One region of the Micromonospora sp. NPDC047074 genome, then DNA from elsewhere that is predicted to be linked to it. Evidence: riboswitches for the same ligand, from Rfam matches in the RefSeq annotation. Region 1 holds a riboswitch; each other region holds the start of a gene.
The links. A riboswitch is a leader RNA that binds a small molecule or an ion and turns the genes downstream of it on or off. The one in region 1 is predicted to bind cyclic di-AMP.

Region 1 (7,621 bases):
CCGAGGCGTCGCCGGCCTACGAGTGCCCGACCGGGCGGGACACCTGCACCGCCCCGGGTACCGACCCGATCACCAACTTCATGGACTACACGTACGACTCCTGCATGTACCAGTTCACCGCCGGGCAGGCCAGCCGCATGCTGACCGCCTGGAACGCGTACCGCGCGGCCTGATCTCGCGTACGGCCATCGGTGCCGGCCCCGCTCGACGGGGCCGGCACCGATGTCTTGCACGGCGTGGCGCCCCGGAGGGGGACGACCCGGAGCGCCACGCCGCGTCTCAGGCGGCCGGGCGGGCGGCCTGGCCGCCGCCCCCCGACCACGTCTCGGGGACCACGGCGGTGCCGGCTGCAGTCGCCCGGGGATCGAGCCACACCTGGACGGCCGGCCCGCCGTGGACGCCGCCCACACCACCCGCGACGCCGGGCTCGCGGCGGGCCAGCATCGCCACGTCGACCGTGAACTCGAAGATCCGCCAGTCGACCTGCGGCGCGGCACGGTGGCCCCGGGCCAGCCGGGCGACCCGGGCCGGATCGGTCACCGGCCGGGCGTGACCGGCGACGTAGGCCTCGTCGTCGCTCTCCTCCGGCGGGAACGAGTGCAGCGCGTAGCGGCCGTCGCGCTCCAGGTCACGCCGCTTGGGCGAGTCGACGACGAAGCAGAAGAGCCCCTCGTCGGTGATCACCGGGGAGACCGGGTGCACCCGGGGCCCACCGTCGGCGCGGACGGTGGCCAGGTAGCCGAAGCCCGGCCCGTACTGCTGCATGAGGAGGCGGATCCCGTCGGCGAGGCGGGGCTCGTCGGCGGCGAATTCGGACCAGGAAGCCATGCCGGCATTCTATCGAACAAACGTACGAAGATGCACTCCGACACGCAGGTCACGCACATCGCTCGCTAAGGTGTTGCGATGCTGCTCTCCGACCGCGACCTGGTCTCCGAGATCGAGGCGGGCACGCTCACGCTGGAGCCGTTCGAGCCTGCGCTGGTGCAACCCTCCAGCATCGACGTACGCCTGGACAGGCTCTTCCGGGTCTTCAACAACCACCTCTACACCCACATCGACCCGGCGCAACAGCAGGACGACCTGACGTCGATGGTCGAGGTGCCCGAGGGCGAGCCGTACGTGCTGCATCCGGGCGAGTTCGTGCTCGCCTCGACGCTGGAGGTCATCTCGCTCGGCGACCAGCTCGCCGGGCGGTTGGAGGGGAAGTCGAGCCTCGGCCGGCTGGGCCTGCTCACCCACTCCACGGCGGGCTTCATCGACCCGGGCTTCTCCGGTCACGTCACGCTGGAGCTGTCCAACGTGGCCAACCTGCCGATCACCCTCTGGCCGGGCATGAAGATCGGCCAGCTCTGCATCTTCCGGCTCTCGTCGCCGGCCCAGCACCCGTACGGCTCGGCCGTCTACGGCTCGCGTTACCAGGGGCAGCGCGGCCCGACTCCCAGCCGCTCCTGGCAGCAGTGGCGCACCTGGCCGACCGGCTGACCCTGCCGCCATGTGTCAGGAAGGGCACCTTCCTCTACCGATTCCGTTAGGAAGGTGCCCTTCCCTACGTCTCAGCCGGGGCGGCCGTAGCTGTGGATCGGGCCGTCGTCGACCTTCTTCATCTTGATCGGCACCCCGGCCCGGGAGGCGTGCACCACCCAGCCCCCGCCGACGTACATGCCGACGTGGTGCAGGTCGCTGTAGTAGAAGACCAGGTCGCCAGGGCGCAGCTCGCCCCGGCTGACGGTCGCGGTGACCCGGCGCTGCTGCGCGGCGTTGTGCGGCAGCGAGACCCCGGCCTTCGCCCAGGCGGCGAGCATCAGCCCGGAGCAGTCGTACGAGTTGGGCCCCTCGGCGCCCCAGACGTAGGGCTTGCCGATCTGGGCGCAGGCGAACTTCACCGCCACGCCGGCCGCGCCGCCGGGATAGCTGGCCGGGCAGGGGGCTGGGCGCAGGGGCCCGCCGCCGCCGTTGCCGTAGATCCGCAGCCGCAGCTTCTGCAACCGGTCGATCTCGGCGTTGATCTGCTTCTTCTTCGCGGCGAGCTGGGCCTCGGTCCGGGCGAGCTGGACGACCATCTCGTCCAGCGGCGCCTTCTTCGCGGCCAGTTGGTCACGCAGCTCGGCGACCTGCCGCACGTCCTCCTGCTGGTGCTGGGCGAACCGGTCGAGCAGTTCGAGCTGCCCCACCACCTGGCTCGGTGAGCGACTGCCCAGCAGGGCGTTGATGGTGGAGACGTTCTCGCCCTTGTAGGCGCGGACGGCCAGCGCGTTGACCTTCGCCATCGCCTGGTCGACCCGCTCCTGCAGGGGCTTGATCTGGGCGGCGAGCGCGTCGGCCTGCTTCCGCTTGGCGGCGAGGTCTCCTCGGGTGGCGTTGTGTCGTTCGATGATCGGTTCGAGCTTGTTCCAGTCCTCGTCGATCTGGCGCTCGATCTCGGCGACCGTCGGTTCGGCGTGTGCCGCCGTGGCGCCGCCGGTCAGGACGACGGCGAACGCGGCCAGGGCGGCGAGGGCGGTGGTGCAGCGGTACCAGCGTGGGCGCGGCGCAGCCGTCGTCGGGTCGGCGAGCACCGACCGTGCCGACGGTGGCCGCGGGGCATGGTGTGCCACCGGGCTTCGTACTCCTTCTTCCGTACCGCCTACCGGGTTAGCTGACGGGTTCGGGCGGGAAGGGGGCGCCCTACCGCAGTGGCTGCGGATTCACCCCGGGAACCTGGGTCCCCGGCTCGCTCGGGAGCGACTCGGCGGTGTCGGACCGTCGCCCGCCCCGGATGGACGGACTGTCACCGGCCGACGAATGACCAGAGTAGAGACGACCGTTATCGATCCGCAACCCTCCGGGCCCTGACACTCCGTGCCCGACCGGCCGGTGGGACCGCAAGCCGGGCGGCGAAGATTTTCTTCCTGCTGAAGTGTCTGACGGAAAGGTATTGACCAAAGGCTGCGGGCGGGGCGAAGGTGGCCCCACATTTGCCCGTCCGAACTGGGGGTCTGATGCACCTGTCAGTGACAACGAGGAGCAGACGCGTCCTGCTGGCCGCCGCCGTGGCCGCCGCCCTGACCGCGACGCCGCTCACCGCCGCCGGATCCGCCGCCGCAGCGCCGGCGACCGACCGGCAGCAGCAGTACGCCGCCGCGGCAGCCGAGTACGGCGTGCCGGAGAGCGTCCTGCTGGGAGTCTCCTACCTGCAGTCCCGCTGGGACACCAACGCAGGCACGCCGAGCACCAGTGGCGGCTTCGGCCCCATGCACCTCACCGACGCCGAGCACGTCGCCGCCCTGCCCGGGGGCGGCCACCACGACGAGGGCTCGGAGGACCCGCGCGGCGACGACTCCCGCGTGTCCCTGGCCCCGGAGGCACCCGCCGAGGCGGAACCGGTGCCCGCCGAGCCGTCGTTGCAGACGCTCGACACCGCCGCCAGCCTGACGGGCGCCAGCGAGGAGGCGCTGCGGACGGACGTCACGGCGAACATCCGCGGCGGGGCGGCGCTGCTGGCCGCGTACCAGAAGGAGATCGGCGCCCCGGTCGGCGCCGACACCGACCCGGCGGCCTGGTACGGCGCGGTGGCCCGCTACTCGGGCGCGGACACCGCCGACGCCGCGGCGGCCTTCGCCAACGAGGTGTACACCACCATCAGCACCGGCGACAGCCGGCTGACCGACGACGGGCAGCGGGTCACGCTGGCCGCCCTCGCGATCCAGCCGGACAGCTCCTGGCTGGACCGGCTGGGCCTGCGCAAGCTCGCCCGGCCCGACGGGCTGGAGTGCCCCGAAACGATCTCCTGCGAGTGGATCCCGGCGCCCTACCAGAACTTCGGGCCCACCCTGGGCAACTACGGCAACCACGATCTCTCCGACCGGCCGTCCCGGCAGAAGATCGAGTACATCGTCATCCACGACACCGAGGGCTACTTCGGGCCCAGCGTCAACCTGGTCAAGGACCCGAAGCGGGTGGGCTGGCACTACACGCTGCGCTCCAGTGACGGGCACATCGCCCAGCACATCAAGACCAAGGACGTCGGCTGGCACGCCGGCAACTGGTACGTGAACGCCAAGTCCATCGGCCTGGAGCACGAGGGCTTCGCGGGGCACGGCACCTGGTACACCGAGGCGATGTACCGCACCTCCGCCAAGCTGGTCCGGCACCTGGCGCGGGCCTACAACATCCCGCTGGACCGCAACCACATCATCGGGCACGACAACGTCCCCGGAACCGTCGCGGCAAACGTGCGCGGCATGCACTGGGACCCGGGCCCGTACTGGAACTGGTCGCACTACTTCGACCTGCTGAAGGCGCCGTTCTTCTCGACCGGCACGTCGCGGACCGGGCTGGTCACCATCGACCCGGACTTCGCCACCAACCAGCCGCAGTTCACCGGCTGCAACCGGCAGCCCCCGGGCGTGCCGAACCCGCCGCCGCCGACGGCGCCCTGCCCGCTGCGCGGCTCGTCCGCGGTGCCCCTGCACAGCGCGCCGAGCCAGGACGCGCCGCTGGTCAACGACATCGCGCTGCGGCCCGACGGCACCCCGAACACGATGTACGTCTCCGACCACGGCGCCCGGGCCTCGGCGGGACAGACGTACGCCCTGGCCGGCGTGCAGGGTGACTGGACGGCGATCTGGTACCTCGGCCAGAAGGCCTGGTTCCACAACCCCGCCTCGGCGCCGACCGCGAAGTGGTCGCTCGGGCTCGTGGTGACCCCGAAGGCCGGCAAGGCCACCATCCCGGTGTACGGCCGGGCGTACCCCGAGCAGGCGGCGTACCCGGAGGGCGTGCCGTACCAGACGATCTCGCCCCTGCAGTACACGCTCTCGGCCGGCCAGCGGTACGCCGTCGGCAACGTGCTCCCCGGCGAGTACTACCGGGCCAGCACGTTCGACGGCTCCGCCCCGGGTGACTGGACGGTGATCCGCGGCGACAACAAGTACGTGCAGATCCAGTTCGGCCACCGGATCATGTACGTCAACCTGGACGACGTGAACGTGCTGCCCTCCCCGGTGGGCGCACCCCACTAGTCCCATCGCACGACGAGGGCCCCCGGTCGATCCGACCGGGGGCCCTTTCGTGTGCGGGTGCGGGATCAGCCGGGTCTGCGGAACCCGGCGACCGGCATCGTGTTGATGCTGGAGACGTTCACCGGTTTGCCGGCCCGGGGCGCGTGCACCATCTTGTCGTTGCCGAGGTAGAGGCCGACGTGACTCAGGTCCGACTTGAAGAAGACCAGGTCACCGGGGCGCGCCTCGGAGCGCGGGATGGCCTTGCCCTCGTTCCACTGGGCACCGGTGAAGTGCGTCAGGTGGATCCCCGCCGCCTTGTAGGCGTACTGGGTCAGGCCGGAGCAGTCGAACGAGTTCGGGCCGGTGGCACCCCAGACGTACGGGTCGCCGACCTGGGCGCAGGCGGTTCTGATCGCGATCCGGGCCTTCTCGCTGACCACGCCGTTGATGGTCGGGCAGTTCTCCGTCTTCACGGTGGTCTTCGGCAGCGACGCCTCGAGCTTCTTGATCTCGACGTCGATCTGCTTCTTCTTCGTCGCCAGCTCGGTCTGCTGCTTCTTCTGCGTCGTGATCAGCGTGTCGAGCTTCTGCTTCTCTCCCTCGTACTTGTCGCGGAGAGTGGTCACGCCCTGGATCTGCCTGCGCTCGTGGGCGGCCAGCCGGTCCAGCAGCGTCAGCTGCTCGGTCAGCGTGTCGGGCTTGGCGCTGACCAGCAACGCGCCGATGTCGTGCGACGGGCCGGAGATGTAGTAGCGGGAGGCGAGGTCGCCCACCCGGTCCATCGCCAGCTCGCTCTCGAGGGCCAGCGGCTGGATCTTCTTCTGCAGGTCCGCCGACTTCTTGTTGTTGACCTTGAGCTGCGCCCGCACCTTGTTGTACTGCTCGATGGTGGGCTCGAGCTGCTCCCACTTCTTGTCGATCGCGGCCTCGATCTCCTCGACCGAGGGCTCGGCGTACGCGGGCGCGGCCAACATGCCGGCGCCGACCGCCGCTGCGGCGACCAGGGTGAGCAGACGGTGGGCGACCCGGCGCAGGCCACCCGGACGAGCAGACCGTCCCGGTGCGTGACGATGAGGGGGCATGGTTGCCACCGGCACCGACTCCTTTTGCAACCCGACCGCCGGGCGCCTCGCGCGAGGGAAGAGGGGCGAGACAGACGACCCACAGCGGCCGGTGCCCAACATTAGGGAAGGCCGGCAGCGGAATCAAGGCGACCAACGTTCACATCACGCTAGCGCAACCGCTTGCGCACCAAGGGTATCGGCCCGGTCACCAACGATGACGGTCAATGCGCCGTCGAGCCCCTCGTGACGACACAGCAGGTCGGCGACCGTACGCGCCGGCGGCACCACCGCCAGCAGCTGGCAGACCGCCGCCGAGGCGCGAGACCCGGCCGCCCTCGTCCGGCCCGGTTACCGTCGAAACATGGCCTCCCTCACCCTCGCCCATGAACTCACCCTGCTCGGCTACGACGACGCCGGCGACAACCAGCTCGGCCGGCCGACCCTGGACTACGGCCTGGCCGGCGCCCTGCTGCTGGAGCTCGCGCTCGCCGGCCGGATCGAGGTCGCCGACGACCGGCTGGTGGTGACCGATTCGACCCCCGTCGGGCAGCGTCAGCTCGACGAGGCACTGGCCCGCATCGCCGCCGACGAGAAGCGGCGCAAGCCGAAGGACTGGATCAGCCGGCTCACCAAGGACCTGCCCGAACAGGTGCTGGACGGGCTGGTCACCGCCGGCCTGCTCCGCCGCGACCAGGACAGGGTGCTGTGGGTCTTCCCGCGTACCCGCTATCCGTCGACAACGGGCGCGGAGCCGGCGGCGGAGACACAGGCCCGACAGCGCATGGTCGCCGCCGTGGCCGGGGACGGGCCGGTGGACGGGCGGACGGCCGCGCTCATCGGCCTCACCCGGGCGGTGGGGCTGGACCGCAAGCTCTTCGCGGAGCTGCCGAAGCAGCACGTCACGCGCCGGCTGGACGAGATCGGTGCCGGCGACTGGGCGTCCGCCGCCACGAAGAAGGCGATCGAGGAGACGCAGGCGGCCATCATGATCGCGACCACCACGGCCACCACCGCCGCCGTCATCACCGCGGTCTCCTGAACGCGACGGCGGCGGCACCGCGAGGTGCCACCGCCGTCGGGCGTCGCAGCGGGGGACGCGTCAGCCGGCGACCGGCAACCGCTCGGTGTCGGTGCCGCCCGACGCCTGCTCCGGCTTGACCGAGCGGAGCAGCACGCTCGCCACGTCGACGACCTCGACCTCTTCCCCGGCGCCCTTGCCGTTCACCCCGTCGTTGAGCATCGTCGAGCAGAACGGGCAACCGACGGCGACCGTCTTCGCCCCGGTGGACATGGCCTCCTCGACCCGGTCCACGTTGATCCGCTTGCCGATCTTCTCCTCCATCCACATCCGGGCGCCGCCGGCACCGCAGCAGAAGGAGCGCTCGCTGTTGCGGGGCATCTCGGTGAGCTCGCCGGAAATAGCCGTTCCCAGCACCTCGCGCGGCGGGGCGAAGACCCGGTTGTGCCGGCCCAGGTAGCAGGGGTCGTGGTAGGTGACGCCGCCGTCTACCGGCTGGACCGGGGTGAGCTTGCCGGTGGCGACCAGGTGGGCCAGGAGCTGGGTGTGGTGGA
Region 2 (7,621 bases), on a different contig from region 1:
CAGCGTGCCGAGGGAGACCAGGGTGTCCATCGTCGCCGCGCCGTGCCGGAGGTTGATCCAGGCCGCCCGGTGGAAGGGCAGGCCGCCGTAGACCACGACCGGGGCGGCCAGGGTCAGCGACAGCCACTGCCAGTAGTCGAACTGCCAGGCGGGGACCATCGCCAGGACGATCACCGGCACTGTGAGCACGGCCGAGACCCACAGGCGGGTACGCAGGGCGTGTAGTTCGTCCACCCGCGCGGCGGCCGGCTCCGCGCCGGCGGGTGCGGGCGGGGGCGGCAGGGCGGCGGTGTAGCCGGTCTTCTCGACCGTGGCGATCAGGTCGTCCGGGGTCACCTCGTCGGCGTACCGGACGGTGGCCTTCTCGGTGGCGTAGTTGACCGTGGCGGTCACCCCGTCCATCCGGTTCAGCTTCTTCTCGATCCGGGCCGCGCAGGAGGCGCAGGTCATCCCGCCGATCGCCAACTCGATCTGGTTCGGCGCGTACGGCAAGGGCTTGCTGCTGGTCGTCATCACGGATCCCGTCAGTCGTGCCCGTGACCGGGGACGCCGTGGCCGGCGTCGGCGGTCGGGGAGCTCGTGGCGGCGGGCGTACTGCTCGCCGTCGGGACGCCCGTCGGGGCCGGGGCGACCGGCCCTGCCGGGCTGCCGGCGACGACGGTGAACTCGGCGGTACGCACGACGCCGCCGTGCTTGAAGTCCAGGTAGAGCCGGTAGGCACCGGCCGACGGCATCTCCGCCGAGAAGCTCACGTCGGGGCCGGGCCTGGTCGACCCGTCGCCCGGCTCGCCGTGCGGGTGCACGTGCAGGTACGCCAGGTCGCCCTGACGCAGCGCCACCAGGTGGCCGTAGGCCCCCAGGTAGGGCTCAAGATCGGTGACCGGCGCGCCGTCGCGGCTCACGGTCAGGGTCAGGTCGGCGGTGCGGCCGGGCTGGGGCGTGCCGGCGAGGGTGACCGTGTAGCCGTCGACCGTGGTGCTGGTCGCCGGGGCGGGCAGGGGCCGCCCGGTCAGCGCGCCGGGTACGGTCACGTCGACGCCGAGCGTCAACGCCTCGCCACCGGTCGGGGTGAAGTCGGCGAACGCCCGCCAGACGCCGGGTCCGCCGAGCGGCGAGTCGACCCGCCAGGTGCCGTCCGCCCCCATCTCGGGGTGTACGTGCCGGAAGCCGGAGAGGTCGCGGCGGGCGACGATCAAATGCATGCGCTTGTCGTGCGCCACGTCGTACGCGGTGACCGCCCGGCCGTCGGGGCCGGTGACCTGGAAGGCGAACTGCCCGGCCGCGGCGTCGACCGGGCGGAGGGTGTAGCCGCGGTCGGAGACGAGCAGCCCGCCGGGCAGGTGGGCCGCGCCCCCCTGCTCGCCTCCGTGGTCGCCCTCGCCGGTGGCCCCGTGGTCGCCGCTGGGGTCGTGACGGGTCTCGGCGGGCGGGGTCACGGGGCCGGCCACGCGGCCGACCCCGTACGTCGCGCCGAACACCGCCGCGATGCCGAGGGCGAAACCGCTCAGCTTCGTCGCCGTGTTCATGGTGTGCCTCGTTTTCTCCGTGGCCGTCAGGCGCCGACGAGCTCGTAGCCGGCCTCGTCGACGGCGGCGCGCACGGTGTCGGTGTCCAACGGACCTGCACTGGTGACGGTGACCTTGCCGGCGGCGACGTCGACCTGTACGTCGTTGACGCCCGTGATCGCGCCGACCTCGGCGCTGACCGAGGTGGCGCAGTGCCCGCAGGTCATGCCCTGCACCTGGTACGTCGTGGTGACCATCGAACTCTCCTCTCGACTCCGCCAAGCCTATACCCCCAGGGGGTAAATCGGAGGCGGAACGCTGCCTAGATCATGTACCCCTACCGGGTGGGGGTATCGGACACCGAGCACCGTACCATACCCCCGAGGGGTACGGTATCCTCGACCCCATGACCACACCGACGCCCGCCCCGACCCGGGGCTACACCGCCACCAAGGACCAGCTGCTCGCGCGGCTGCGCCGCGTCGAGGGGCAGGTCCGAGGCATCGAGAAGATGGTCGACGAGGACCGCTACTGCATCGACGTGCTCACCCAGATCTCCGCGATCCAGGCCGCTCTGGACAAGGTCGCGCTCGGCCTGCTCGACGGGCACTCGCGGCACTGCATGCGCGAGGGCGCCGCCGAGGGCCGCGCCGACGAGATGGCCACCGAGATGATGGCCGCCGTCGGGCGCCTGATGAAGCGCGGCTGAGTCCGCGGCCCCCCGACGGCGGGACTCCCGCACCCGCCTTTGGCTCGCGATCTTGCACTTCCAGCCCCCACTCTGGGTTGAAATGTCGGCTTTGTCCGGGCATGAAGTGCAAGATCGCCGAGGGGCCGGCAAGGGGCAGGGCGGAGTGATGTCTCGTTCGGGGCGGTTTGGGTGGCGCGGCGGGGTCCGCGGTCTCGGGGGCCAGCGCGGCGCGCATGGGCCCGGGGCCCGGGGGCCAGCGCGGCGCGCATGGGCCCGGCGCCCCCCGAAAGAGGCGCCGGGGCCACCGGATCACAACCGACCGAGGATCTTCCTCATCGTGTCGATCTCGGCCTGCTGGCTGCTGACGATCTGCTCGGCCAGGGCCTTGGCCTCAGCGTTCATGCCCCGGGCCAGTTCGTCCCGAGCCATGGTGATCGCGCCCTCGTGGTGGGCGATCATCATGGTCAGGAACTGCCGGTCGAACTCCCGGCCCGAGGCCGCCGCCAGCTTCGTCATGTCGGCGTCGGACATCATGCCGGGCATGCCGTGGTCCATGTGCGGCATCTCGGCTCCCGGCGACTGCGCGGGCCTCCCCCAGGCCGTCAACCAGCCGCTCATCGTGGCGATCTCGGGCGCCTGCGCCGCCTTGATCTCCGCGGCGAGCCGCTTGACCTCCGGGTCCGCCGCGCGCGTCGCGGCCAGGTCCGCCATCTCCACCGCCTGCTGGTGGTGCGGAATCATCATCTGGGCGAACATCACGTCGGCGTCGCCGAAGGCGGCCGCGCCGGTGGCGGTGGCCGACGGCCCGCCGCTGCCGGGCGTGCCGTGCCCCGTGCCTGGCGACGAGTGGTCGTCGTCACCACAGGCGGTCACGGCGAGGACGGCGGTGAGGGCGACGCCGGCCAGGGCGGCACGGCGCACAAGGGTACGAATAGTCATGTCTTGGGCCTTTCGATGTCGGAACGTACGCAGCACGACGAGGGCGCGGAACGGCGTACCGCCGGACCGCACCGGACGCGTCCTATCTGCGCAGCACCGAGACCGTGGCGAGCCGCAGGCCCACCGGCCGGGGTGGCGGGGCCCGGGACGAGGGAGCGGAGCCGCCCGAGCCACCCCCCGGCGGGCCGGCAGCGCGTACGACGGCCGACAGCAGCGCGGCGAACAGCAGGGTGACCGCGAACGCACCCAGCACCGCCAGGCACACGCCCCAACCGGGCAGCCCTCCGCCCGGGCCACTGGACGGCAGGAGCCGGTCGGACCCGCAGTCACCGGGGCAGCCCGCGCCGGACCGGAGAACCGATCCGGCGGCGTACGGGAGAAGGGTGTCGGGCCGGGCCACCACCGGCGCGCCCACCCCGTCGCCGTGCGAACCCGGCCCGGCGGCGTGTGCCGGCCCGGCGGCGTGTGCCGGCGGGGTGCCGGAGTGTCCCGTCGGGTGCGAGTCGTGGCCGATGGTGTGCATCGCGGCCAGACCGAGCAGCGTGCAGACGAGCAGCGGGACCCGGGCCCACCACGCCGCCGTCACCGTCGTCCGCACACCTGGGACGCTAGCGGGTCGGCCCGGCCGCCGCGGGCCACCACGCGGGCACGACACCCGACCGGGACCGGAATCACAACGGTTCCGGCCGGACCCACACCCCGACACCGCCCGCACGAACTGCGCCGGGACGCCGGGGTGGCTACCATTCGGCCGGTGACCCTCCGGATTTCGTACCGCCCGCCGCGCGCCCCCGACCGGGCGGGGGACGACGACCGCGGCACGTCACCGCACCGCCGCACGGGTACGGTCCACGCCCCGGCAACGCGACGGGGCTGAACCGGCCCGCCCGCACGCCCCCGCCCGGAATCGTTGGGAGAGAGACTCGATGGGCGCCGACCACACCCGGCCTGCTCCATCCGCCCCGCCCGGGGTGCGACGGATCCTCGTGGCGACGGTGGTGCCCCTCTTCGTCGCCACGCTGATCGCCGCCCTGGTGCTGTGGCCGTGGGACGCGCCCGACCCCGCGGCCGGCACCGAACCGCCCCGGCAGCACGGCACGGTGACGCGGGTGGTGACGGAGCCGTGCCCACCGGCCCCGGAAACCCCGGAGGGAGGCCCGGACGGGGCGCAGGGCCCCTGCGGGACGGTCACCGTACGGGTGGACGACGGCCCCGCCGCCGGTCAGCAGGTGGAGACGCCGGTGCCGGCCGGTCCCGGCGCGCCGGCCGTCGCCGTGGGCGACGAGATCATCCTGGTCCAGCTCACCGACCCCGCCGACCCCTCGATCAGCACCTACAACATCGCGGAGCACCAGCGCGGCAAGCCGCTGGTCTGGCTGGTGGTGCTCTTCGCGGCCGCGATCGTCGCGTTCGGGCGGTGGCGCGGGCTGGCCGCGCTGGCCGGCCTGGCGGCGAGCTTCGCCATCCTGCTGACCTTCGTGCTGCCCGGCATCAGCGCCGGGAGCCCCCCGCTGCTGGTCGCGGTCGTCGGTGCCGCCCTGATCATGTTCGTGGTGCTCTACCTGACCCACGGCGTGACCGCACAGACCTCGGTAGCCGTGCTCGGCACGCTGGGCAGCCTGGTGTTGACCGGCGTGCTGGGCACCATCGCCACCGCCGCGACCCACCTGACCGGGTTCGGCTCCGAGGACGCCACCACGTTGTCCGTGCTCCAGGTCGACGTGGACCTGCACGGCCTGCTGCTGGCCGGGATCATCATCGGATCTCTCGGCGTACTCGACGACGTCACGGTGACCCAGGCCGCCACGGTCACGGAGTTGGCGCACGCCAACCCGGGGCTGTCCCGGATGCAGCTCTACCGCGCGGCGACCCGGGTCGGCCGCGCCCACATCGCCTCGACGGTGAACACCATCGTGCTGGCGTACGCCGGCGCCTCCCTGCCGGTGCTGCTCCTGCTGACCGCCGATTCCCGGGCGGTGACCCAGATTCTGACCAGCGAGTTCCTGGCCCAGGAGATCGTCCGCAGCGCGGTCGCCACCCTGGGCCTGATCGCCGCCGTGCCGCTGACCACCGGGCTGGCGGCCGTGGTGACCACCGCCGGGCGGCGCGGCGGTGAAGTTTCCGAGCAAGCCGAACCCCCGACCACGCCGGCTCCCCGACCGGCGGCCGACCGGTCCGAGGCGCTGGAGGCGCTCGGCGGGGCACGCGCCACGGACCCGACTGCCACCGCCCGCAGCGGATGGCCCGACGGGGGCAGGAGTACGGAGACCGCATGGTGACACCACGCAGTGTGACGGGTCGGGACTTCGATCCTGATAAACGCGTCACTGGTCACCCTCCGCCGTCACGAAATGACGCATTTAGTCGGCTTAGGGACGTAGATCCCAGGAAGGCCTCTCGGGTAATCTCGCTGCCGGTCACCGCCGAAGGCGCGCAGCGGCGCCTGCGGTGCCACCGCCCAATCGCCGCAAGGCGAGCCGGGGACCCAGGCACGTGGGGTGAATCCGCGACAGCGGTAGGGGCCACTTCCGCCCCGAACCCGTCAGCTAACCCGGTCGGCGGTCGACGGAAGGGAAAACTGTGACGGCACCCCTACGCCGCTGGTTGACGCCCGTGGTGGCCGTGTTCGCCGCCCTGGCGGTCTTCGCCGGACCCCTTCCGGCGGTGGCGGCGCCCACCCCACCCAAACCCTCGGGGCACGGGGACGACGAGCCCAAGCTGCTCGACGACCTGATCGAGGCCCGGACCCGGTCGTACGTGCAGGCCAAGGCGAAGCTGGCGAAGTCGAAGAAGCGCCAGCTCGAACTGGCCCTGGAGGTCGACCGGTCGCAGGCCCAACTGGACGCGCTGGCCCCGCAGGTGAGCCAGATCGCCGCCCAGTCCTACCGGACCGGGCGGATCGGCGCGGTGTCGATGCTGCTGGGCACCACCGACCCCGACTCGTTCGTCCAGCGCGCCGCCGCCCTCGACGAGCTGAACATGGTCAACTCCAAGAAGCTCGCCGAGGTGAACGCGGTCAAGACCCGCGCCGAGCAGGCCAAGCTGGCGCTCGACGCCGAGGTCCGCGAGCAGGCGAAGCTCGCGAACGAGTTGAACCGCGGCAAGCGCGAGGCGGAGAAGGCCCTGGCCCTGGTGGGCGGCAGAGGGCTGACCAAGGGCAAGGTGGTCGCCACCTCGCCGGTGGCCAGGATGGCCCCGGGGCGCACCGCCGACGGCGACTGGAAGCCGCTGGGCTGCACCGAGAACGACCCCACCACCTCCGGCTGCATCACGGCACGCACGCTGCACATGTACAAGGAGGTCAAGCGGGCCGGCTTCAACCGGTTCGTCGGTTGCTACCGCTCCGGTGGGCCGTACGAACATCCGAAGGGCCGGGCCTGTGACTGGTCGTTGCAGAGGAGCGGCTTCTCCCCCTGGCACAACGACGACACCTACATGTACGGCAACAACCTGACCGCGTTCCTGGTCCGCAACGCCGACCGGCTCGGCATCTACTACGTGATCTGGAACCGGCAGATCTGGTTCCCGACGACCGGCTGGAGTTCCTACAGCGGCCCGTCGAACCACACGGACCACGTCCACGTGTCACTGCTCTAGCCTCTGCGACACAGCAGGGCCGCCCCGATCCGTCCGGGGCGGCCCTGCTGTGTCGTGGGGGGGCGTCGCCAGGCGAGCGGCCGGCCGGGGAGCGTGCGGGGCCGGGTTCGACGGATGGAGTCAGGCGAGCGCGGCGCTGGCGGCCGGCTCGGCCACGTCGACCGCGTCAGCGGGCACCCCGGCCACCGTCCGCACCTCACCGGCGGCCAGGCGGTACGACATGCCGACCACCGCGCACCGCCCGGCGGCCACCTCGGCGGCGAGCACGGCGGAGCTGTCCACCATCGCCTCGACGGTGTACGCGATGTGGATGTCGACGATCCGGTCGATCTCGTCCACCCCCTCGGCGGCGGCCCGGCGCAGGCTGGGCACCACGGCCTCCACCACGGCGCGCAGGTGCCCGCCCGGCGGGTTGCCGGTCGCGTCCGCCGCACGCGCCGCCTGGACGGCACCGCAGGAGTCGTGCCCGAGCACCACCACCAGCGGCGTACGCAGCACCGTCACGGCGTACTCCACGCTGCCCAGCACCTCGGGGCCGATGGTGTGCCCGGCGGTGCGGACCACGAAGAGGTCGCCAAGGCCGCGGTCGAAGATGATCTCGGCGGCGAGGCGGGAGTCGGAACAGCCGACGATCACGGCGAAGGGGTGCTGCCCGTCGGCGACCGCCGCGCGGTGACCGGCGTCCTGGTTGGGATGGCGCGGGGCGCCGGTGACGAACCGCCGGTTCCCGGCGTGCAGCTCGGCGAGTGCCTGCTCACGCGTCACGGGCACGGCGAACGGGTCACCGCTGGTGTCCGGCACGGGGAGCGACCGCTCCGGGCCCGGTTGAGTGCCTGGCGATCCGGGACGGCTCATCCCGCCACCTCGCTCCCTGACGTGCACGACCTGG
Region 3 (7,621 bases), on a different contig from region 1:
CGCGCGATCGCCCACTCGACGTGTGAGCACACGGCGAGCGGGGTCGAGTGGACGTATACGACGCCACGCGTTGGCACGGTGACCTCCCGGAGAGCGAGGTGCGTCTTCCCCTACGACCTCGACCACCCGAGTGGTTGCTGGAACACATGATGACTGGTGTGACGGATGGTGCGCCAGGGAATCGGAGAATTCGCGGGTCGGAATAGTCGGACGGGTGACCCCGTTGACCCCTCACGACGCGATGACCAGCCAGGGATCGTGGTCGTGTACAGTTCCATCGGCGGCCTGTGCCGCGCACATCTTCGCGGGCCTCCCCAGATCAGGGGTCGCCCGCACAGCCCCCGGACGTTCCGTCCTCCCGTCCGTCTTGCAAGGAGTACCTCCGTGGCGAGCAACACCTCTAAGACCGCGCGCGCGTCAGTCCGGGCCGGCCAGGCTGGCCAGGGTGGCGCCCTCAGCGTGCTGGGCGAGTTCAAGTACCTCATCCCGCTCAACGGCGGCAAGCACGCCTACGTGCGGAACCTGACCAACGGCAAGACCGCGCACCTGCGCACCGACTCCGAGGCCTTCGTCGAGGAGATCCGGGTGCTGGCCGCCGCCGGCCACGCCGCGAAGATCCGGGCCGAGCTGAACACCCTGAACAGCACCCACCCGGGTGACGGCTGGGACGCCACCGAGAAGCGCCTCGTCGAGGCCGGCGTCTTCGAGGGCTGAGCCCTCCCCCACGCGACACCGAACCGCCCGTCGGGACCATCCCGGCGGGCGGTTCCGCGTCCCGGCGCCCTTCTTACTCCTCGAGCAGGGTGACCTCGCCGGTGGTGAGGTCGTAGAGGGCGCCGACCACCGCCAGCCGGCCGGCCGCCACCGGGGCGGCGAACAGGTCGTCGGCCCGCAGGGCGGCCACCGTACGGAGCGCGTGCCGCCGGATCGCCATCGGCAGCACCCGGGGGTCGTCGACGCCCACCTCGGTCACCGCCGGGGCGATCTGGTCGACCAGGTGGGCCAGCGCGCCGCCCGGCGACCGTCCGCCGCGCAGCACGTCCACGGTGGAGGCGACCGCGCCGCACCGCTCGTGCCCGAGCACCATCACCAGCGTCACGCCCAGCTCGCCGACCACGTACTCGATGGAGCCGAGCACCGCCCGGTCGAGCACGTGCCCACCGGTACGGATCACGCAGATCGCGCCGAAGGTCTGGTCGAAGATCGCTTCCAGCGGCACCCGCGAGTCGATGCAGCCGAGGAGCACCGCGTACGGCTGCTGGTCGCCGGAGGCCGCGGCGGCGGCGGTGACGTCGTGGCCGTGCACCGGCTGGCCGCTGACGAAGCGGCGGTTGCCGGAGAGCAGCTCGGCCAGCGCGGTCCGGGGCGACCCCATGCCTCCCAGCTTGGCCGGCCCGCCGCGCGCCCGGAGCGGGTTACGAATCTTCTCACCGACACGGTTGCCGTGGTCTCATGGCGGGTAGCCGGTGTGTCACCGCCGGGTTTCCCCGGTGTCACGGGTTCCGTCCGGCCCTGGGGAGGTGGCGATGCCGGAGCACGTCGAGGTACGTCTCCCCGACGGCGTACGCCTGCACGTCGAGACCACCGGGCCGGCCGACGCCGAGGTCACCGTCGTGCTGCTGCACGGCTGGACGCTGGACGCGCGGGCCTGGCACCGCCAGCTCGCCGACCTGCGGGACCGGTTCGGCGACGCGGTGCGGGTGGTGGCCTACGACGCGCGCGGGCACGGCCGGTCGAGCTGCATGGCGCTGCCCACCGCCACCCTGGCCCAGCTCGGCGACGACCTCGCCGCGGTGCTCGACGAGGTGGCCCCGGCCGGCCGGGTGGTCCTCGTCGGCCACTCGATGGGCGGCATGACGATCATGGAGTACGCGCACCGGCACCCCGGGCACTTCGCCGCCCGGACGGCCGGGCTGGTCTTCGTCGCCACGACGGCCGAGGGCCACACGCACACCGTCTACGGCCTGTCGCCCCGGATCGCCCGGTTGATCCGGCTCGCCGAGACCACCGGGGCCGGGGTGCTGGCCCGGTGCGGGTCCTGGTGCCCGCCCCGGGCGCTGCTGCGCGCGCTGCGCCCGAGCATCCGCTGGATGCTCTTCGGCGACGGCTGCGACCCGCACGACATCCGGCTGGTCACCTCGGCGGTGGCCCGTGCCTCGCTGCGCTCGATCGGCGGGTTCCGCGCCTCCATCGGGTCGCAGCACCGGCTGGAGACCCTCACCGGGCTCACCCACCTGCCGGCGGCCGCGCTGGTCGGCGACCGGGACCGGCTCACCCCGCCGCCGTGCGCCGAGTCGATCGCCGCCGCGCTGCCCGCGACCGAGCTGACCGTCTGCCCGGGGGCCGGGCACATGCTCATGATGGAGCGCCCCGACGAGGTCAACGCGGCCGTGGCGGGCGTGCTCCGCCGGGCGCTCGCCGCCGCCGGGTCCGGCGTGCCCGGCGACGCCCGGCCCGGCTGAGGCGGCGTTCCGCAGGCATGTGACGCCCGTTCCTTTCCCGTACCGGTGGCGCTGCCCGTTGCGCGCGGGCCGTACCCTCTTGCGGTTGGCCTGGCGCGGTACGCGCGGTTCGCGCCCGCCCGCCGCCGACGTCAGGAGGAACGAGCGGTGACCGACCAGACCACCCTGGAGCGGGAGATGGCCGTCGAGCAGCGGCATCTCGACCGGGTGTACGCCCGGCTGGCCGAGCTGCGCCGCTCGGCGGTCCGCGCCGAGAAGGAGGGCTACCGGCTCGCCCGGGTGGGCAACTTCGGGGCGTTGGTCGAGCGGGACGCGATGGTGTTCCACGCCGCGCGGCAGCGGCACCGGCTGGACGCCGAGCACGAAGGGCTGGTCTTCGGCCGGCTGGACCTGCACGACCGGCAGGTGCTGCACGTCGGGCGGCTCGGCATCCGGGACGAGGACGCGGCCACGCTGGTGGTCGACTGGCGGGCCCCGGCCGCCGCCGCCTTCTACCAGGCCACCCCGGCGCAACCGCTGGGCGTGGTGCGCCGGCGCACGATCCAGTCCTCGGGCGAGCGGGTCACCCGGATCGAGGACGACCTGCTCGATCCCGTCGCCGCCCCCGGCGACATGGCGGTGGTCGGCGACGGCGCGCTGCTCGCCACGCTGTCAAAGGCCACCGGCCGGGGCATGCGGGACATCGTCGCCACCATCCAGCGCGAGCAGGACGAGGCGATCCGCTCCCCCGGCTCGGGCGTGACGCTGGTGTCCGGCGGCCCGGGCACCGGCAAGACTGCCGTGGCGCTGCACCGGGCCGCGTACCTGCTCTATTCCGATCGCAGCCGGTTCGCCGGCGGCGGCATCCTGGTGGTCGGCCCGTCGTCGGTCTTCGTCGAGTACATCGCCTCGGTGCTGCCCTCGCTCGGCGAGGACACCGCCACGCTGCACTCGCTGGGCACCCTCTTCCCCGGCATGGCCGCCACCCGCACCGATCCGCCGGCCGTGGCGGCGGTCAAGGGCTCGCTGCGGATGCGGCGGGTGCTGGAGCGGGCGGCCCGGGACGCGGTGCCGGGCGGCCCGACCGAGCTGCGCCTGCTCTACCGGGGGACGCTGCTGCGCCTGGAGCGCCGCGAGCTGGACGGCATCCGGGACCGGGCGATGCCCCGGGGCGCGCGGCGCAACGAGGTGCGCCGGGCCGGCTTCGACGGGGTGTTCGCGGCGCTCTGGGCGCAGGCCCGCCGGCTGGGCATCGGCGGGCTGCCGGAGCAGCGCGCGTTCGAGGACGAGATCGCCGAGCGGCCGGAGTTCCGGGAGTTCCTGAAGGCGTGGTGGCCCCGGCTGCACCCCCGGCACGTGCTGGGCTGGCTGGCCCGCCCGGACCGGCTGCACCGGTACGCCGCCGGGATTCTCTCCCGGGCCGAGATCCGGCTGCTGGCCGACGCGTACCGGAGCCTGGAGCACGCCGGGCTGACGATCGCCGACATCGCGCTGCTCGACGAGCTGGACGCGTTGCTCGGCAAGCCGATGCGGCCGGCCCGGGCGAAGCGGGACCCGTTCCGCCTGGCCGGCGGGGTCCGCGAGCTGAGCACCTTCGCTGACCGGCAGCGCGCCGCCCGGGAGGCGGCCCGGGAGCGTCCGGAGGACTACCGGGAGTACGCGCACGTGGTGGTCGACGAGTCCCAGGACGTCTCGCCGATGCAGTGGCGCATGATCGGCCGGCGCGGCCGGCTGGCCTCGTGGACCGTGGTGGGCGACCCGGCGCAGACGGCCTGGACGGGCGATCCGGAGGAGTTGGAGCGGGCCCGGGACCAGGCGTTGGGCCGGCGCAAGCGGCACCACTTCACCCTCACCACGAACTACCGCAACTCGGCGGAGATCTTCGCCGTGGCGGCGGCCGAGATCCGCCGGCTGCACCCGGATCTCCCGCTGCCCAGGGCGGTGCGCTCCACCGGCGTCGACCCGGTAGAGCTGGCGGTGCCGAGGGCCGAGCTCCGGCCCGCCGTCGTGACGGCGGCCACCGCGCTGCTCGCCGAGGTCGAGGGCACCGTCGGCGTGATCACGCCGGTGCCGCGCCGCGACGAGGTGGCCGGCTGGCTGGGCGCGCTCGCCGCGCCGCGCCTGCAGGTGGTGACCAGCCTGGAGGCCAAGGGCATGGAGTACGACGGCGTCGTCCTCGTCGCCCCGGGCGAGATCCGGTCCGATCCGGGTTCGGGGGTACGCACGCTCTACGTCGCGCTCTCCCGGGCGACCCAGCGGCTGACCACCGTCGATCCGACCGACTGACGCCCGACACTCACTTGCACACATAGCGATGTGAACATACATTGAACGCGGATCCGGACGCCTGACGGAAGGTGGTCGCGTGGGCGCAGGTCATGACCACCATCACGGCTCGGTGGCGAACGCCGCGCACCGCCACCAGGGCCGGCTCTGGGCGGCGTTCGGGCTGCTCGCCGGCCTGATGGTGGTGGAGGCGGTGGCCGCCTTCCGCACCGGCTCACTGGCCCTGCTGAGCGACGCCGGGCACATGTTCACCGACGTGCTCGGCATCGGCATGGCGCTCGCGGCGATCACCGCCACCCGGCGGGCGGGGGCGGACCCGCAGCGCACCTTCGGCCTCTACCGGCTGGAGGTGCTGGCGGCGCTGGCCAACGCCGTGCTGCTCTCCGGCGTCGCGGTCTACGTCGTGATCGAGGCGGTGCGGCGCTTCGGCGACCCGCCCGAGGTGCTGGCCGGCCCGATGCTGGTCGTCGCCGTGCTCGGCCTGCTCGCCAACATCGGCGCCTTCGCGCTGCTGCGTTCCGGGGCGAAGGAGAGCATCAACGTCCACGGCGCGTACCTGGAGGTGCTGGGCGACCTCCTGGGCTCACTCGGCGTGATCGGGGCGGCCCTGCTGATCACCGTCACCGACTGGTGGTGGGCCGACCCGGTGGTGGCGGTCGCGATCGGGCTGTTCATCCTGCCGCGCACCTGGCGGCTGGGGCGGGCCGCGCTGCGCATCCTGGTGCAGGCCGCACCGGAGCACCTCCAGGTCACCGCCGTGCACGACCGGCTGGCCGCCGTGCCCGGCGTCGCCGAGGTGCACGACCTGCACGTCTGGACGCTGACCTCCGGCATGGAGGTGGCCTCGGCGCACCTGACCATGGCGCCCGGCGCGGAGGTCGGCGCGGTGCTGGGCGCCGCCCGTGCGGCCCTGCACGAGGACTTCCAGATCGACCACGCCACGTTGCAGATCGAGCCGGGAGCCGCCACCGGGGCCTGCGGGGCGGTCGAGTGGTAATGAGCAGAACCTTAAATCTGCGGTAGTATTGTTGCCTTCTGCCGGGTTTGGCCGTATTCGATGGGCGCACGCTGAGTCACGTGCGCTACATCGACCACACGGGCACCGGTAGGCTCGGCTTCGGCCTCCGCCAGGCGGCACCCCACCGGTGCCGGCGGTGGCCGCCGCCTAATCGCCCCTCGGGGCGAACCGGGGAACCACGTTCGTGGGGTGCATCCGCGTCAGCGGTAGGGATCTTCCGTCCCGAACCCGTCAGCTAACCCGGTCGGCGGCTGACGGAAGGAACACGTATGCCAGTGATGGCCCCCGTACGACGACGTGCCGCCCGGATGGCGGCCCTGATCGCGGCAACGCTCGCCCTCGGCGCCGCGGTGGCCCCGGTCACCGCCGCCCCGGCGGCGGCCGCGGCCCGCACCGGCCTGCTGGCCGCGGCACCCGGGCAGGACGAGGAGGGCGGCACCCCCGCTCTGCGGGCCCAGTTGGAGGCCGCCAGCAAGGGCTACCTCGACGCCAAGCGCGCCCTGGAGACGTCGGCCAAGCGGCAGCAGCAGCTCGCCGTCCAGCTCAAGACGACCGAGACCGAGCTGGCCGACCGCACCGCGAAGGTCGGGGAGATCGCCGGGGTCGCCTACCGCACCGGCCGGCTCGGCGCCGCCTCCGCCCTGCTCAACGCCAACTCGCCGGACGGCTTCCTGGACCGGGCCGCCGCCCTCGACGCGGTCGCCGCCAACGAGGACCGCGCCCTGCGTGACCTCCAGCGGACCCGCGACGAGGCCACCCGCACCAAGCTCGCCCTGGACGGCGAGATCCGGGAGCAGCGCAAGCAGGTCACCGTGATGGCCAAGCGCAAGGAACAGGCCGAGCGGGCGCTGACGGTCGCCAACCGGCAGCAGGCCGCGGGCGGGGGCGGCTCGCCGGGCGGCACCTCGACCAAGACGGCGAAGGCGGCGCCGCGCAACCCCGACGGCTCCTGGCCGTCCGAGTCGTGCAGCGTCAACGACCCCACCCCCGCCAACGGCTGCATCACCCCGCGCACCCTGCACGCGCTCAACCAGGCCAAGGCGGCGGGCTTCACCCGCTACGTCTCCTGCTACCGCTCGGGCGGCTCCGGCGAGCACCCGAAGGGCCGGGCCTGCGACTTCGCGGCCCAGAAGGGCGGCTTCGGCGGGGACGCCACCGGGGGCGACCGGACGTACGGCAACAACCTGGCCGCGTACTTCGTGCGCAACGCCGACCGGCTCGCCGTGCTCTACGTGATCTGGTACCGGCAGATCTGGCTGCCCAGCAGCGGCTGGAAGTCGTACAGCGGGGCCAACGGCGACCCGTCCAGCGACCACACCAACCACGTGCACCTGTCGGTCTACTGACGCTTTCCGGCCCCGGTGACCCGCCCGGCGCGGGCCACCGGGGCCGCCCGCGGCCGGCGGCGTACGCACGGACGGCGGTGCTCCCGCGCGCCCCCGCAGCCGCCCGGGCGGTCAGCCGGCCGGCTGCTCGCCCGGATGCGGGCCGAGGGCGGCAGCGAGGCGGGCGGCCAGCCCGAGGTGGGCGGCGCGGGCCTGGCGGAACGCGTAGCCGAAGAGCGGTGCGGGCGCGGTCAGGGTGATCTGAACGTCGATCCGGACCGACCCGTCCGGTTCCGCCCGCAACCGGGTGTGGTTGCGCACGGTGGTGGCCGGCCACTGGCGGGCCACGATGACGACCTCGTCCGGGTCGTCGACGACGACGTCGGCCCGGTAGGTGACCGGCAGGCGCACCGGCCCGGCCGCCAGCCGATCGGTGATCTCGTAGCTGGCACGGGCGCCGGGGCGGGGCGGCACCCGGCGGACCCGCACGATCAACGGGTGCAGGTGCTCCTGCCGGGTGGGGTCGGCGAGCAACGCGGCGGCCTCCGGCA
Region 4 (7,621 bases), on a different contig from region 1:
TGGGTCACCCGGACCCGCTACCTGGGCGACTTCCCCGCCGAGTCGTACGCCGAGGCGTTCCTGGAAGCCGCCCGGCACCAGCTCGACCGGGGCTGGAACCCGCCGACCCCGCGTGCCGCCGACGGGGCCGGCCGTCCCGTCGACCCGGACGACGCGTCGCTCTCCCCCGCCACCTGACGTACCTGCCCGGTCCCGCCGCGCGGCTTCGGTCAGCGGTACGCGTCGACGAGGTCCAGGACCGCCTCGGGGGCCTCGACGTGGGCGTTGTGCCCCAGGCCGGGCAGCGTCGCGACCGGCACGCCCAGCTCCGCGAGCTGAGCGTCGGTGACCATGGGATCGTGTTCGCCCCGGGCCAGCAGCACCGGCACGTCGGTCGCCGCCAGCAGGGCGGGCAGCTCCGGCTCGCCCACGGCGAACGCGGCCGGGTCCATCGCCAGCCGCCAGCGACCGTCGACCTGCCGCAGTCCGGCACCGACGACCGGGTGGTCCGGGGCGAAGAGCCCGGTCAGGCCGGCCACCCGCAGGTGACGGCGGGCCGCCTCGTCCCGGCTGGCGAACCAGGCCACCGGCCGGACGGCCAGTTCCCCGGCCTTCGCCAGCTCGGCCGGCGACCAGACGGCCTTGATGCCGAGCCCGACGACGGCGTCGACCGGCAGTCCGGCGCCACGGGCGGCCAGCGCCAGCCCGACCACGCCACCCAGGGAGTGCCCCAGCACGACGAGCCGGTCCCCGGGCCCGAGGCCGGTGGCGACCCGGGCGGCCAGGGCGGCGAACGAGTACTCCGGCAGCGGCGGCGACCAGCCGTGACCGGCGAGGTCCGGCGCCAGCCACCGCCCCGCCCACCGACGCTCCAGCAGCGGCGCCCAGGGCAGCCACACGTCGCCGGTCGCGCCCATGCCGTGCAGCAGCAGCAGGACCCGGCGGCCGTCCCGGTCATCCGATTCGTCGACCATGGGGCGCAGTGTGCCATCCACCGGATGCCTCGGCGAGGGCCCTGACCCGCAGCCGACAACGGGCGCCGGCCCCCGGGTGGGGGCCGACGCCCGTCGAGGTCGTCGGTCAGGCGGAGTAGCCGCGGGTGGCGGCCCAGTTCGCCAGGGCGATCGTGCTCATCCAGTACGACGCGGTCGCCGGGTTCGCCGAGTCGGCGATCTTCACGAGCCGGCCCTCGTCCTGGTAGCCGACCACCGCGATGTAGTGGCCGCCGGGGAACGAGTGCCAGCCACCGCTGTTGTCCGTGGCGCTGCCGGCGACGTTCACCACGACGCCCCGCCCACCGGTGATGGCGGCGACGACATCGTCCTGGAGCCGGTCCATCTGGGCCGGCGTCGCGGCGCCGCCCGGGATCATGCGGGTCCGGTACGGGTCACCCTTCACCGTCGCGTTCAGCACCCGGGTGGTGTCCTCGGCCGAGTCGGTGCCCATCTCGTCGGTGCCCAGCTGCGCACCGAGGGCGTCCTGGCTGCGCGCGATCCCGGCGGCGCTGAGGGCGTGCCGGACGGCGGCCGGACCGCAGTTGTAGAAGGTGGTCTGGGCCTGGTAGTCGTAGTCCAGGATCTTGGACTTCGGCGGCTTCGGCGGCTCCGGCTTGCGGGTCAGGTCCGGGTCCGGGGCGGCGGTGGTGGCCTTGGCCGACGGGGCGGCGCTGGACGTGGCCGGCGCGCCGGTGGACGGGACGGTCGCGATCCGGGCCTGGCCACGCGAGGCGGCGGTGTCGTCCCGCTGCTCGGTCGCGGACACCGGGGCCTGCGCGGCGGCGGGGTCGTCGTCGGTGCCGGCCAGCAGCGCGCCGGTGCCCGACGCCAGCACCAGCACCGCGGCGGACGCGGCGGCCACCTGGTACGGGCGCTCGGACGTGAGGCGACGCAGGTGTCGCTTCAGGTGGTGCTTCACGGTTTCCTCCACGGGCTCGGGGGGTGAGCGGCTCCGTGCCGAGGGCAGGGCGGACCGGCCGCGTGGACGGGCGTCCGTGCGGACGGTGGAGCACTCAGGGGATGCGCCCGGAATGCCGGGCGGCGGACGGTGACCGGTGGCTCAGCTCGCGGCCTGTGGCCGGACGAGTACGGGCACCACGGCCCCGTGGAGACGGCGGGCCGACCGAGGGGTGTATTGGTGCTGCACGAGGATGGAACTCCTTCCGGCACCGCCGACCGGGTTAGCTGACGGATTCGGGCGGGAAGAACGCCCTACCGCGGGCCGTAGGCTCGCGGATTCACCCCATGGAGCAGTGGGTCCCCGGTTCGTATTCACGATTAGGCGGGTCGGCGCGGCGTCGCCTCTTGCGATCGGGTACCGCACCGGACGGGCCGACACTACTGTCCGTCACGCGCCCTGCCAACCCTCCTCCACCTGCTTAAACCTTGATCCGAAGACATTTTTTGTGGTCACCTCGGCACTGACTTGACTCAATGGGACGACCGTTTTCAGAGGCGCTAAGGGGCAACAACGGGACGATTGGCGGACATCGGCGTCGAACCCCCGACGAGAATCACCCCCACCACACCGGAATGACCGTTTCTCCACCGCCGTGACCGGCGTCACCAAAACGTCGGGACCAGCCCGGCCCGCCGCCTCCCGCGATCTTGCACTTTGGGCCCGTGAATTGCGGCGAATGCCGTGTTCGCCGGGGCGGAAACTGCAAGATCGCCGATTCGGGGGGCGGGCGTCGCCGGGTGGAGACGGGAGGCTGCCGTGTATGCCTCCCGGGCCAGTGCGCGCGCCGCTTCGGCCGCCAGGTCGGCGTCGCGCCACGCCGCCCTTTCCCGCTCGGCGGCGGCCCGGTGGCCGGCCCGCTTCGCGTCGCGCACCGCGCGGGCCAGCACGATCTCCTGCTCGACCGGGTGCCGACGGGGATCCCAGCCGGCCCGGCGGCCGAACACGTCGCCGGTCTGGCGGCCGGTGAGGTCGCCACGCCAGTGGGCCGCCAGCGCGGCGTGGTGCAGCCAGCGCTCCCGGGCGGCGTACTCGGCGGGCGTGCTCGGGGTGCGCGGGACGGGCAGGCCGGCGGCCCCGGTGAACCGGCGGGCGACCGTCTCCGCCTCGTCGTACGCCCGCCAGGCCCGATCGGCCTCCTCCTGCGCGGCGAGCCAGTCGGCCCGCCGTCGCCGGGCGGTCCGGGCGGCCCGGGCCGCCGCGACGGCCACCTCCCCGGCGTAGCGACGCAGGTCGGCCGCCTCGGTGGCGGGGTCGTCGACCGGCACGACGGCCGACTCGCCGACCGGACGGGTGCCCTCCGGGCGGGCGACCAGCACGGCGAGCACGGCCAGGGCCAGCAGGAGCAGGCCGGACCAGATGGCGACGGCCCGCGGCACCTCGATCAGGAACTGGTAGAGGACGATCTCCATGGTCGGCACCTCACGGCAGCGAGTGCGGCAACGGGGCGCACGCGGCGCCCGGGCGGGCGTGGCGACGCCACGGGCCGCCGTCGGGCGGGTGCGGTGATGAGCTTCGGCGGACGCGGTCGCGGGGGCACCCCCACGGGTGGCACGGCTCAGCGGCGCGGCGGGGCCCGGGAACCGGAGGCACCTGGGGCGGCTCCGACCAGCACCCGGTCGGGGCCGGCCGCGGCCGGGCAGGTCGGGGCCGGGGCGGCGGGCGCGCCGGGTCGGGTGCCGGCCTGGGCGGCCTCGTCGTCGGCACGATCGACCCGGACCTCTCGGCCGTCGGCCCGATCGACACCGCCGGCGTAGACGGCACCGTCGGCGTGGACGACACTGCCGGCGCTAGCGACGCCGTTGGCGCTAGCGACGCCATCGGCGCAGGCGACGCCATCCGCGCGGGCGACGCCATCGGCGCGGGGGAAGGCCGGTGGCGTGGAGTCGACCGCCAGGGCGCCGGGCACCCCGAGCTGCGACGCGGCGGCGGGGAGCACCCCGGCGCCGACGGTGAACGCGACCGCGACCGCCAGGCCGGTCAGCAGCCGCACCGCCCAGCGCGCCATCCACCACAGCGGACAGGTGGAGGCGGCGGCTGGCACGCGACCAACGCTACCGTCACCGACCGCGGCCCGCAGCGTCACCGGGCGTGTCGACGCGCCGCACCGGCCAGGATGGACCGAGCCGGCCTGTCAGCGCGAGTCGACGTACGCCTGCTGGTGGTCGGTCCGCGGGTCGGCGGACCGGGGCCGCGGGACGGCGCCGCCCCGCGCTTCCGCAGGTGCGCCCGGCCCCCGATCGCCGGGCTGCTCGCCGACGGCGTCCGCGCCCGGCGGCGTCGCCCGGGCCGGCCGGCGCGGGGTGAGCAGACGCATCATCGGGGTCTCGACGTACCGGTGCACCAGCCCGGCGAGGACCAGGTTGACCAGCAGGAAGCCGAGCACCACCGCCGGCCCCCACCAGCCGGGGAAGCCGACTCCCCAGTCGCCGGTGAGCCGGAGCACGCTGATCATGACGAGGACGTGCACCAGGTAGAAGGCGAAGGAGACCTCGCCGAGCCAGACCATCGGTCGGGACCGCCACGGCGAGCGCCGCCCGCGCACGTCCGCGTCCGCCGCCGCCGCGATGATCAGGATGTACGCCACCGAGAGCAGCGCCGCCCACAGCTCGGCACGGACCCACTGGGCGGCGATCACCCAGGTGGCCACGAAGAGCAGGCTGGCCACCGGCAGGCTCGGCCCCCGCCACCGGCCGCGCCGCATCAGCTCGGCGGCGGCCACGCCCATCCAGAACTCCAGCGACCGTACGGGCGGGAAGATCTGGGTGAACCACCAGCGGCTCTCCTCGGGCACCAGGGCCTGCGCCGGCCAGAGCGCCAGGATCAGCAACGGCACCGCCACCACGACCGTCCACAGTGCCCATGGCCGGGCCCGGCGGATCAGGGGCAGCGCCAACGGCAGGCACAGGTAGAAGAAGAACTCGCAGGACAGCGACCAGCTGACCGTGTTGATGCTGTAGAAGTGGCCCGGGCGAGGGTCCCAGGCCTGGAGCAGGAACAGGTTCTCCAGCGCGACGAGCCGGTCCACGGGGTCGGCGAACCAGGCCGCCGCCGCCAGGGCCAGCGCCCACAGCAGCACGTGGCTGGGCCAGATCTTGGCGACCCGGCGACGCCAGAACGCCCGGCGGGTGTCGGTCGGCCTCGCCGACCAGACCAGCACGAAGCCACTGAGGATGAAGAAGAACTGCACGCCGGAGAGGCCGAGGGTGAAGACGAAGTCCACCACCGCCTTGTGCCCGGGCTCGGCGATGATGCCCATCGTCCCGGCGTGGAAACCGAAGACGAGCAGCGCGGCGACCCAACGCAGCCCGGTCAGCGACGGCAGGCGGCCGGCCGACCGGGTGGTCGCGGCACCCGTCGCGCCGGCCTCCCGACGATCCGCGGGATCACCCAGCACGTACGTCTCCTCCTCGGCTCCGTTGTCGGACGCCCACGAGGACGCTCCGTGGCGGCTCCGGGTCGGCACCGCCCGCCGGGCACCATACCCGCCGTCCCCGGCGATCCTTCCGTCCCGTCCGGTAGCTACCGTTCCGCCCCATCCGGGAGTGATCGAACCGTCCCGTCCCGTGGCGGGCATGACAGGTCGCTATGCCCACGTCCGCTCGTGGCCTACTATTCCGTGACCCCAGGGTGACGAGAGGTGGGCACAGATGCATCGGCGGATCCTGATGCGGGCCAAGAAGGGCCCCTTCGACAGCTACTCGCCCGAGGAGACCCACGCGCGCAACTGGATCGGCGAGAACAACGGCAACCTCGTCTTCAGTCACGCCGCGCACAAGCTGCTGCGCACCGCGACCGCCGAGATCACCTCGACCGGGTTCAAGGTGAACCCGCGCGACGCCGACATGATCAACGAGCGGTACGACGTCTACGTCGTACCGCTGGCCAACGCCTTCCGCCGCAGCTACGCCCACCGCGTCGAGACGATGACCAAGCTGATCGAGCGGCTGAAGATCCCCGTGGTGGTGCTCGGGGTCGGCGTGCAGACCAACATCCACGGCGACCGGGAGTACCTGCGCCCGATCGACGACGTGGTGACCCGGTTCGTCCGGGCGGTGCTGGACCGCTCGCACAGCATCGGCGTACGGGGCGAGATCACCGAGAGTTACCTGCGCACCCTTGGCTTCTCCGCGGTCGACGTGATCGGCTGTCCGTCGATGTTCCTGCACGGCGACAGCTTCCGGGTGGAGAAGAAGAAGGCCGCGCTGGCGCCGGAGGACCGGCTCGCGCTCACCATCTCGCCGTACGTCAAGTCGATGGCGGAGATCGTCGAGTGGCACCACAAGCGCTACCCGAACCTGCGCTACCTGCCGCAGGACCTCAAGACGCTCGGCACCCTGCTCTACGGCGACGCCCCCGAGGACCGGGGAAAGTCCAGCGCGATCCCGATCCACACCTCGCACCCGCTGTTCACCGAGGACAAGGTGCGGATGTTCGTCGACCCGTGGACCTGGATGAACTACCTCTCCGGGTTCGAGTTCGCGTTCGGCACCCGGATCCACGGCACCATCACCGCGCTGGTCGCCGGCACGCCCGGCTACCTCTTCGCGCACGACTCGCGCACCCTGGAACTCGCCCGGTACTTCGACATCCCGCACCGCGTCATGCCGGAGGTGCCGGCGGACATCGACGCCGCCCAACTCTACGACGAAGCGGACTACACGGCGCTCAACGACGGCCACAAGGCGCGCTACGAGACGATGCTGGCCTTCCTCGCCAAGCACGACCTGGGCAACGCCTTCGCCGACGGCGACAGCGCGGCCCGGTTCGACGCGCAGGTGCGGGCCACCACCTTCCCACCCGCCGTGCGCCCGGCCGGCGCGACCGATCCGCAGGTGCTGCTGGAGCGCATCCAGTGGCTGCGTGACCGCAACGCCGAGTTGCAGACGACCGTGGAGACGCTCCGCGAGCCGACCCTGCGGACCCGGGTCAAGCGGGCAGTCGGCGGCCCGGTACGCCGGATCCTGAACCGCTGACCCACCCGCCCCCTCCCCAGCCCTCTCCTCCCCCGCTCTCTTTCCCCGTCGATCTTGCACTTCCTGCCCAGACAGATAGGGCATTTGCCACACACTGCGGGCACAAAATGCAAGATCGACGGGGAGGGATCGGGGAGAGAGCGGGGAGGGATCGGGGCGAGGGCGGGAGAGAGCGGGAGAGGGGGCGGGGAGAGGGGCGGGTGGGTCTGCTAGAAATGGCTCCTGGGTCTCAGTGGTGCCCCCGTCACCTCCTGACGACGCGAAGGGCGTGCCATGACCCAGTCCCCCACCGAGCCTCGCTCCCGTTGGTCCGCCTGGTCGGTCCACGGCGACGGCCGGTCCGTCCGCCCCGGCGACGTGGTCCACCCCGACGAACGGCTCTCCTGGCCGCGCACGCTCGGCATCGGCGTGCAGCACGTCGTGGCGATGTTCGGCGCCACCTTCACGGTCCCGCTGATCACCGGCTTCCCGCCGGCCACCACGCTCTTCTTCTCCGGGCTCGGCACCCTGCTGTTCCTGTTGATCACCGGCAACCGGCTGCCCTCGTACCTCGGCTCGTCCTTCGCCTTCATCGCGCCGGTGCTGGCGGCCAAGGCCGGCGGGGACATCGGCCCGGCGCTCGGCGGCATCGTCGTCGCCGGCGTGGCGCTGGCCGCCGTCGGCCTGGTCGTCCAGCTCGCCGGGTCGCGCTGGATCGACGCGCTGATGCCGCC

Region 2: another riboswitch for cyclic di-AMP. It lies ahead of ABZ809_RS03815 (hypothetical protein); the one in region 1 lies ahead of ABZ809_RS01515 (NlpC/P60 family protein).
Region 3: another riboswitch for cyclic di-AMP. It lies ahead of ABZ809_RS13280 (hypothetical protein); the one in region 1 lies ahead of ABZ809_RS01515 (NlpC/P60 family protein).
Region 4: another riboswitch for cyclic di-AMP. It lies ahead of ABZ809_RS10190 (C39 family peptidase); the one in region 1 lies ahead of ABZ809_RS01515 (NlpC/P60 family protein).

What each region holds. Positions count from the first base shown of each region.
Region 1 covers NZ_JBEYVB010000001.1:302,645-310,265, forward strand. The annotation lists gene ABZ809_RS01500 (zinc metalloprotease) at 1-173, shown strand, start outside; gene ABZ809_RS01505 (pyridoxamine 5'-phosphate oxidase family protein) at 280-828, opposite strand; gene dcd (dCTP deaminase) at 907-1,485, shown strand; gene ABZ809_RS01515 (NlpC/P60 family protein) at 1,557-2,597, opposite strand; cyclic di-AMP (ydaO/yuaA leader) riboswitch at 2,610-2,744, opposite strand; gene ABZ809_RS01520 (peptidoglycan recognition family protein) at 2,994-5,003, shown strand; gene ABZ809_RS01525 (NlpC/P60 family protein) at 5,069-6,067, opposite strand; gene ABZ809_RS01530 (GPP34 family phosphoprotein) at 6,411-7,088, shown strand; gene ABZ809_RS01535 (heterodisulfide reductase-related iron-sulfur binding cluster) at 7,149-7,621, opposite strand, start outside.
Region 2 covers NZ_JBEYVB010000002.1:35,224-42,844, reverse strand. The annotation lists gene ABZ809_RS03850 (heavy metal translocating P-type ATPase) at 1-513, opposite strand, end outside; gene ABZ809_RS03845 (hypothetical protein) at 525-1,526, opposite strand; gene ABZ809_RS03840 (cation transporter) at 1,553-1,762, opposite strand; gene ABZ809_RS03835 (metal-sensitive transcriptional regulator) at 1,912-2,214, shown strand; gene ABZ809_RS03830 (DUF305 domain-containing protein) at 2,506-3,135, opposite strand; gene ABZ809_RS03825 (hypothetical protein) at 3,218-3,733, opposite strand; gene ABZ809_RS03820 (YibE/F family protein) at 4,062-5,414, shown strand; cyclic di-AMP (ydaO/yuaA leader) riboswitch at 5,581-5,712, shown strand; gene ABZ809_RS03815 (hypothetical protein) at 5,716-6,732, shown strand; gene ABZ809_RS03810 (carbonic anhydrase) at 6,853-7,587, opposite strand.
Region 3 covers NZ_JBEYVB010000007.1:115,840-123,460, reverse strand. The annotation lists gene ABZ809_RS13310 (DUF3145 domain-containing protein) at 1-77, opposite strand, end outside; gene ABZ809_RS13305 (hypothetical protein) at 385-714, shown strand; gene ABZ809_RS13300 (carbonic anhydrase) at 788-1,375, opposite strand; gene ABZ809_RS13295 (alpha/beta hydrolase) at 1,527-2,462, shown strand; gene ABZ809_RS13290 (AAA family ATPase) at 2,610-4,727, shown strand; gene ABZ809_RS13285 (cation diffusion facilitator family transporter) at 4,807-5,724, shown strand; cyclic di-AMP (ydaO/yuaA leader) riboswitch at 5,880-6,011, shown strand; gene ABZ809_RS13280 (hypothetical protein) at 6,024-7,091, shown strand; gene ABZ809_RS13275 (SRPBCC family protein) at 7,203-7,621, opposite strand, start outside.
Region 4 covers NZ_JBEYVB010000005.1:47,400-55,020, forward strand. The annotation lists gene ABZ809_RS10180 (CDP-glycerol glycerophosphotransferase family protein) at 1-177, shown strand, start outside; gene ABZ809_RS10185 (alpha/beta fold hydrolase) at 210-953, opposite strand; gene ABZ809_RS10190 (C39 family peptidase) at 1,060-1,905, opposite strand; cyclic di-AMP (ydaO/yuaA leader) riboswitch at 2,130-2,269, opposite strand; gene ABZ809_RS10195 (hypothetical protein) at 2,538-3,344, opposite strand; gene ABZ809_RS10200 (hypothetical protein) at 3,491-3,976, opposite strand; gene ABZ809_RS10205 (acyltransferase) at 4,067-5,329, opposite strand; gene ABZ809_RS10210 (polysaccharide pyruvyl transferase family protein) at 5,583-6,908, shown strand; gene ABZ809_RS10215 (solute carrier family 23 protein) at 7,182-7,621, shown strand, end outside.